One region of the Pseudovibrio sp. Ad5 genome, then DNA from elsewhere that is predicted to be linked to it. Evidence: riboswitches for the same ligand, from Rfam matches in the RefSeq annotation. Region 1 holds a riboswitch; the other holds the start of a gene.
The links. A riboswitch is a leader RNA that binds a small molecule or an ion and turns the genes downstream of it on or off. The one in region 1 is predicted to bind S-adenosylmethionine.
Positions count from the first base shown of each region.

Region 2: it holds a riboswitch for S-adenosylmethionine, as region 1 does, so the genes downstream of both, PsAD5_RS03495 (O-succinylhomoserine sulfhydrylase) here and PsAD5_RS22080 (hypothetical protein) in region 1, are expected to answer to the same signal.

Region 1 is NZ_LMCH01000064.1:145,866-150,046, forward strand. It holds gene PsAD5_RS22060 (Crp/Fnr family transcriptional regulator) at 1-92, shown strand, start outside; gene PsAD5_RS22065 (group III truncated hemoglobin) at 173-586, shown strand; gene PsAD5_RS22070 (acyl-CoA thioesterase) at 646-1,074, shown strand; gene PsAD5_RS22075 (group III truncated hemoglobin) at 1,107-1,556, shown strand; gene PsAD5_RS22080 (hypothetical protein) at 1,586-1,966, opposite strand; SAM-I-IV-variant riboswitch at 2,014-2,144, opposite strand; gene PsAD5_RS22085 (PQQ-dependent sugar dehydrogenase) at 2,432-3,673, shown strand; gene msrA (peptide-methionine (S)-S-oxide reductase MsrA) at 3,759-4,181, opposite strand, start outside.
Region 2 is NZ_LMCH01000006.1:2,465-6,645, reverse strand. It holds gene PsAD5_RS03505 (hypothetical protein) at 1-275, shown strand, start outside; gene PsAD5_RS03500 (hypothetical protein) at 417-854, shown strand; gene PsAD5_RS03495 (O-succinylhomoserine sulfhydrylase) at 937-2,121, opposite strand; SAM riboswitch at 2,189-2,266, opposite strand; gene PsAD5_RS03490 (2'-deoxycytidine 5'-triphosphate deaminase) at 2,390-3,496, shown strand; gene PsAD5_RS03485 (YigZ family protein) at 3,501-4,049, shown strand.

The sequences.
Region 1 (4,181 bases):
ATGTCTGGAAGAGAGAAGGTGTAATCAGCCGCCTCTCTGGATATTACTGCCTCGAAAAGCCGGAGGTGCTACGAGCTGCCGCAGAGCTTTAAACTCGGTATTTGAGTAAAAGTGACCCTAAGTAACAAGAAGGGCATGGGCCTTGTCCCTACAAGGCTCCTGAAACACCGAGATGACCTATCAGCATTTTGACATTCGCCCGCAGGACGAGTGCACACCAATCCATCCTGACCTGACGCATTCTCAAGTGCGTGCTTTGGTTGCCAGTCATTCAGAAAAACTCCGTCACAATGGCGAGCTGGCATCGGTCTACCAAAATAGCATGAAGTGCGACTGGGAGGATTACGAAGCTCAGGCCGTGCGGTTCTGGTGCTCCGCTCTCATGAAAGACAGAAGCTATTCTGGTCGTCCACTTGGCAAGTATCGTGGTGCTGCAAAGCAGGTATGCAGTGATGATATTGCCAGCTGGTTGAAATTATTCGAGAATGCAGTCGATGAATGCGTTGCTGAAACCGCTCGGGCCAACACCAAGAAATGTGCGACCCAGGTTGTTGATTGCTTCCATATGGCGATGATCCCTGCTTGAGTAGTTGAGCTTCGCCATGCATAGCATTTCCTCTGGTGGATCTACGGAGCTTTAGAACTATGAATGATACAAGAGACGCTGTCGAAGAAGAGCAGCCAATTGGTGAACTGACCACGCGCACAATGGCGATGCCGGCAGACACCAATGCTTCTGGCGATATCTTCGGCGGTTGGGTTGTCTCTCAAATGGATATTGCCGCCGGTATTGCAGCAAGCCAGTGCGCCATGGAGCGCGTTGTGACTGTTGCGATCGACAGCATGACCTTTATCCGCCCTGTTAAAGTAGGCGATGTAATGTGTGTCTACTCCAACGTGCTCCGTGTTGGCAGAACCTCTGTAACGCTTGCCATTGAGGCCTGGGCTTTGCGCCACCGCTTTGGCTATCGCGAGAAGGTTACGAATGCTCAGTTCACCTTTGTTGCTGTTGACGATGACGGCAAACCGATTGTGATCTCTGAAGAGCAACGTGCTAAATACAACAAGGCTTAAGCGGATCGCGGACCAGGAATAGGAAACAAGCAGTGTCATCAAAAATTCCCGTTATGTCAGCGCGTGAACGGACACCGCTTGATCCTTCCATCACACCTGCCCAGATCAATCATCTGGTTGAGAGTTTTTACGGCAAGGTCCGCCAGCACGAAACGCTTGGGCCGATCTTCCTGAGAGAGATGGGTGAGGACTGGGGGCCGCATCTACACAAGATGAAGCACTTTTGGGCGTCAGTGCTGCTAAAAACTGGATCGTATAAAGGCAAGCCGGTTCCCGCTCACGCGAGGATTCAAGGGGTCACCACTGAGAACTTCCATGAGTGGATGGACCTGTTTGAAGACGAAGTCTATGCGATTTTCTCAGCAGAAGCCGCACCGCTTCTTCTGGCAACTGCACAGCGCATCGCACAGAGCCTGTGGCTTGCAATGTTCGCAGACCCGTTTGCCACGCCTCCCGCAAAATTCGGCAGCCGCGCAGCTTAAAAATCAGTTCTTATTTTAGTGCAGCTTAACTAGCTCGGGAATTTCTTTTTCGAGCGCAGCGCGTTTTGCCTGAAGTACTCACGCAAGGCTTTCAGTTCTTCAGGACGACGGCGTGCAGTATCCGCAAACAGGCGCTCGTCAACAACTGTATGACACCCTTCTGCCCAAAGCCGAAGCAGCACAGCAAACCGGTCGGAGCGCTCGTCATTGGTCAGCGGCGTATTCGGCTGGCGTGTGGAGTTGGAAAGCAGCCGGCTGCGCAGCCCTTTTTCTAAAATCAGGCAATCCAGCAAATAGGCAGCAGTAAACTCGTCGGCAAGGTGTGCGACGGCTTCCCTCAAAGATTGAGGCACATATTCAGATACATACGATTGCCATGCAGACTGTGGCTGACCAGCAATATCAAACATTAAATCCTCCATCGGTTTCCCGAGGAGGACTGGCGCAAAATCCATTGAAACTACCGCTTGGTTGTTACGAATGATGAAGACAGCGTCCTCACTTCGAAACCACATCCCTTTTGGCGGAGACCACCTTGCCCGGTTAGGCAGGTTGGCGAGGGCGCCAGCCCTTCTCTTGATGATGCGTAGGGTTTGGCACGAAAATGAGGCAATTGCAAGTGGGCACCTTTCCTTTGTTCTTTGTCCACACTTTCAAACTTACGTTGTGTCGTATTCTAGCACCACAAAACGCAACTTCCGCTAAGTGAATATCTTCAATTTTTGTGGTTCTATAAACCGAATTCCCGTCATATCTGAGTATTCTCCTCAGACTTTGAATGAGCGCATAGTGACGGCTCAAATAGGCAGAGCATTTCAATTATTCCGATAAATTTTCTCAGTCAAATTTCTAAGCCCTTCAGGAAGGAAAAAACGATGTGCACCACAAAGCCCGTTCTCTTTGGAGTCCTGACAGGGTGCGCCTACGCCTTGCTGCTAACCACATCTCTGGCAGCAACGACCACCAAAATGGTCGATGGTGTCAAAACAGAGTTTGTGGAGCAGGTCTCTGAAGAACAGAAAACTCTGGCTCGCAACGCTGAAGTTGTGGTCATGCCCAAAGGCTTCCACATCGAGCCTTATGCAGCCGTGCCTGATGCCCGTCATATGGCCGTCGCGCCTGATGGCAAAACTGTCTTTGTAGGGACGACCACGGACAGAGTCTGGGTCGTTACTCCGAATGAAGAGGGCAAGAAAGCTGCAGAAGTTCGTCAATTCGCTCCAGATCAATCCTTTATCATCCCCAATGGTGTGTGTTTCACAAAAGATGGCTCATTAGTCCTTGCTGAGCAAAACCGTGTCCTGAGTTTTCCGAACGCATTGGAAAATAAAGAGCAGGGCAAGCCAGCGGTGAAGGTGCTGGTCGGCAAGGGTATGCTTATCCCTCCCTCTGAAGAAAGCTATAATCACTCTTCCCGTGTGTGTGATCAGGGTCCGGATGACCGCATCTACATTTCTCTTGGCCAGCCTTACAACGTCCCGCCCAAGATGAAACTGAAACTCTATGACAGCCTCGGCATCGGCGGCATTATTTCCATCACCGCAGATGGTATGGACCGTCAGGTCTATGCGACCGGGATCAGAAATTCCGTGGGCCTGGAGTTTCATCCAAACTCCGGCAATCTCTGGTTTACCGACAATCAGGTGGACGGCATGGGTGATGACATCCCGCCTGAAGAGCTGAACAAAGGCACCGAGCCGGGCAAGAACTACGGTTTCCCATGGTATGGCGGCGGAACGGTCCGTACCCCGCACTACATTGATGAGCCTGTTCCAAGTGGCGTGGTGAGTCCGGAAGTCGAACTGGATGCCCATGCCGCAAGTTTGGGCATGACGTTCTATCAGGGCGATATGTTCCCTGAAGAATACAAGGGCGGTGTCTTCATCGCGCAGCACGGCTCATGGGACCGCTCAGTGCCAATTGGCGCACGTGTGGTGTTTGTGCCCATCAACGAGAAAGAAGAAGCTGGCGCCCCAAGTATTGTCGCAACAGGCTGGATTGATGCCAGCGGCGATTATCTGGGCCGTCCGGTAGACGTGGTCGAGCTTGGCGACGGGTCCTTGTTGATCTCTGATGATTCTGCCGGAGGGATCTATCGTATGTACTACGAAGACTAGGGATCTCCTCTGACCTGCGACAACACACCTAAAAGCAAAAGACCAGAGCAGTGCCTCTGGTCTTCTTGAGTTCTATACTAAGCCCTTAGTGCTCGCCGGGGATACCTTTGTAAGCATTTGGACCCCAGACCTGCTTGACGCGCTGATCACGACCACAGCGATAGCGGTAGAACTTGTAGCGGATCGGGTTCTTCTCATAGTAGTTCTGATGATAATCTTCTGCATCATAGAACGGAGCTGCAGTGCGGATCGGTGTTACAATCGGGCGGTTCACTTCACCTGACTTTCCAAGCGCTTTCTTGGAGGCTTTTGCAGCCTTCAGCTGCGCAGGAGAGGTCGCAAAGATGGTTGTCTGATAGCTCTCACCACGATCACAAAACTGACCACCAGCATCGGTTGGATCAACGGAATGCCAGAAGGCTGTCAGCAGCTCTTCATAAGACACCTTGGCCGGATCAAACTTCACTTCCAACGCTTCAATATGACCTGTGCCACCAACAGAAACCTG
Region 2 (4,181 bases), on a different contig from region 1:
AGATAAGCGGGGCGCAGGGACGGTTTGAAATATCCCGTGCAGGCTGGTTTGGCGTACCTGGATTGAAGACCACATTTGTTGGCCAGATCCGCTATCACAGCGACATCAACTATCCCATTGGTGCTTTTCAACTTCGCATAGGCCTTCCCATCGTCAAATATTGGAAGGGCATCACTGTCGATAACTATAATGAGCTCTCTCACATAGAACGTCGCATGACAGAACGTGTGCGACGCCCCCTCACTATTCACAATCGCACGCGTCGTATTCCCTAGAACTCCACTTAAAATGAAAGCCCTAGGCATTAAACCACTCGAAGCGTTACCCCTCCCGGTTTCAGGGCATCACAGACCCCCAGCATTAATGTTAATCTTTTCCGATAGGATACCGCTTCCAGCTCTTCCGGGGACAACCACATGAGGACTATTCCACTCACGCTCATTCCGTTTTTGCTCTACAACGCTGTTGCATTTCGGTGGTTTGAAGATCTAGAGCCGGTGCTTGATCAAGGCTACAACGTCACTCCGTGGGCTGCCATTGTATTCCAGATCCCACTGCCATCCGGACTGCTTGTTCCTCTGGATGTCGCCACCCTTCTGCTTGCAGGCACTTTGGTCCTGCTCTTCGTTGAGATCATCAAAGCCACCAGAACCAGCACACTCTCACTGGTAGATCACAGCTTGTCTCTGTTGATCCTCGTGGCTTACCTAATTGAGTTCCTCTCGGTACAAGAAGCCGCCACTCCGCTCTTCCTTCTGCTCATGACCATCACGTTTCTGGATGTCATCGCCGGTTTCATCATCACCTTGTCCGGAGCACGGCGAGATGTAGTTGTGGCAACCAGCAACAGCTAACAACAAGTCTGCAGCATTGGGCTTTAATGCATAAAGGGCACCCGGTTGGATGCCCTCACGCTAGTTGTAATGTGCAACACGCTTAAAGCGCGGCCAGTGCCTTAGCAACATCTTCCAGCAGGTCATCTGCATCTTCCAGACCAACAGAAAGACGAAGCGTCTTGTCTGTAATGCCCAGCTCCAAACGCGCATCTTCCGCAACACTCTGGTGCGTAGTCGTCGCCGGATGGGTAATCAGGCTCTTCGCATCACCAAGGTTGTTGGAAAGGCTGACAATCTCCAGTGCATTGGAGAACTTGAAGGCCGCTTCCTTACCACCCGCCAAATCAAACGCCAGCATGGTAGACCCACCCTGCATCTGCTTGGCCACGATATCCGCCTGTGGGTGATCAGCACGGCCCGGGTAAATCAGCCGAGACACTGCAGAATGATCCGCAAGGAACTCTGCCAGCTTGCCTGCATTCGCAGTCTGACGCTCAACACGCAGAGACAATGTCTCCAGACCTTTCAGCAGAACCCAGGCGTTGAACGGGCTCATCGCAGGCCCAGTATGCTTGAACGGGTCATGGAATTCTTCCACAATCCACTTTTCATCAGAAAGCACGATACCGCCCAGACATCGGCCCTGCCCGTCAATATGCTTGGTCGCAGAGTAGATCACCACATCAGCGCCCAAGGCCAGCGGGCTCTGCCAGATAGCAGTCGCAAACACGTTGTCGACAATAAGCCGTCCACCAGCTTCGTGAATAATATCCGCAACAGCTGGAATATCGATCACTTCAAGCGTCGGGTTGGTTGGGCTTTCAAGGAATGCCGCTGTGGTGTTCGGACGAACAGCTGCTTTCCATTGCTCAATGTCAGTGCCATCAATCAGCGTGGACTCCACACCATAACGTGGCAGCAGCTTTTCGATGATGTATCGGCAGGAACCGAACAGTGCCTTTGGTGCAATCACGTGATCGCCAGCTTTAACGCAGGCCATAATCGCAGAGTTAACAGCCGCCATACCAGAAGCCGTGCCGCGTGCGGCCTCAGCGCCTTCCAGTTCACACATTCGTCGCTCGAACATTCCTACGGTCGGGTTTGCGTACCGGGAATAAATATAGCCCGGATTCTCGCCCAAAAAGCGTGCTTCTGCCGCCTCTGAGCTGTCGTAAACATACCCTTGTGTAAGGAAGATAGCTTCGGATGTTTCACCAAAGCTGGAGCGCGTTGTGCCTCCATGAACAAGCCGAGTTGCTGGCTTCCAGTTCTTTGCGTCTGTCATCGCTCATTCCTGCCCGAAGAGATATTGCTCTACCCCTTCATTAAAAAACCCCGGCGCGGGCCGAGGTCTATACAAGAACCCGACCCTTTAGCTACTTGTTTTACGTGGTTGCAAGCCGGTCGACCAAATCACCACGGAATAGGCAGCGTTTTTACCTCGAAAATACACTAGGGTCAATCAATCAGCTTAGGTTGCAGACTTGGCGAGAGATCAAACTTACGTTAATCAGTGTCAGAACGATTTGAGTACCAGTGGGGCGGAACCAACAATGACAGGCATTCTTCCGGCAAAAGCGATTGAAGCTATGTTTGCCAGCGGTGCAATTCAAGCAGACAGAGTGCCCGACGAGGACCAGATTCAACCTGCCAGTCTTGACCTGCGCCTCGGCGTAAAAGCATGGCGTGTTCGTGCCTCCTTTCTGCCCGGCCCTGACGCAAAAGTGGAAGACAAGTTGGAAAAGCTCATCCTGCACGAGATCGACCTCTCCAAAGGCGCCGTGCTGGAAACCAACTGCGTTTACATCGTCCGCCTTCAGGAAGCGCTGGACCTCCCGGCTGAGCAATCCGCCACAGCCAACCCAAAAAGCTCCACGGGCCGCATCGATGTGTTCACCCGCGTCATCACAGACCAGGGCCGCGCGTTTGACCGTGTTGAAGCTGGCTACAAAGGCCCGCTCTACGCTGAGATTTCTCCAAAGACCTTCCCTGTGCTGGTCCGCGAAGGCTCTCGCCTGTCCCAAATCCGCTTCCGCGATGGTGAAACCCTCATCAATGATGAAGACCTGACCAAAGTGCACAACCAGCACACGCTGGTTTCTGGCGGCAAGGACGAAGACGCCATCAACAACGGCGTACAGGTTTCCATCGATCTGAAAGGCTCTGGCAAAGACAGCCTCATCGGCTACCGCGCCAAGCGCCATACAGGTGTGATCGACGTCGATCGCAAAGACGCGCAGGACCCGGAAGACTTCTGGGAACCGCTGTACAATCGCGGCGATGCAACGCTCATCCTCGACCCGAACGAGTTCTACATTCTGGTCTCGCAGGAAGCCGTCCACGTCCCACCACAATACGCTGCTGAGATGGTGCCATTCGATCCACTCGTCGGCGAATTCCGCGTCCACTACGCAGGCTTCTTCGACCCCGGCTTCGGCCACTCCACCGTTGGTGGCACAGGCTCCAGAGCCGTTCTCGAAGTCCGCTCTCACGACGTTCCCTTCATCGTAGAACACGGCCAGACGGTTGGCCGCCTTGTCTACGAGCACATGGAGGAAGTGCCAGAAACCCTTTACGGCGAAGGCATTGGCTCCAACTATCAGGGTCAGGCTCTGAAGCTCTCCAAGCACTTCAAAAGCAAAGAACCGGTAGGAGCATAAGCCCATGCCCCTCTTCACCGTTGAGCAGGAATACAACGCGATACTGGAAGAAAAGAAGTCACGCTTTCTTGCCTTTCTAGTACCCCATGTAGACTTTGCTCAGCGGCTGGCGGACCTTCGCGACGAGCACAAAAAAGCCAACCACCACGTCACCGCCTTCCGCAGAATGCTCCCCGAGGGACGCATCGATGAAGGCGGCAAAGACGATGGTGAACCGTCTGGCACCTCCGGCATGCCCACACTTAAAACACTCATTGGGGCAGACCTTGTGGATGTGGGCGTCATCATCGTCCGTTACTTCGGCGGCACAAAACTGGGCACCGGCGGTCTGGCACGGGCCTACTCCGGCGCCGCAAATCTCGCCATTCGGGAAGCTGAGCTTGTGCCATGGCTGCGCATCAAAACCCGCAGTGTCTCTGCCAGCTTCTCCAGCAGTGCCGAACTGGAACGCCAGGTCATTCTGCTACAGCTGGAAATCATCGAACGCACCTTCACAGAGGACGGCGTAACCCTGCTCGTCAGCGGTCCTGAAGATCAGATCGATAAGCTCTAACCTTCTGTACCAGCTTACCTTTCCCATTCTCTCAGCAATCTCGCTGCACTCAACTAATTAAAATCCTAATAAAAACTTAAGCTTTGGCACGCGCCTTGCGATGTGAATCCCAGGAAACGGCAGGTGTCTCAT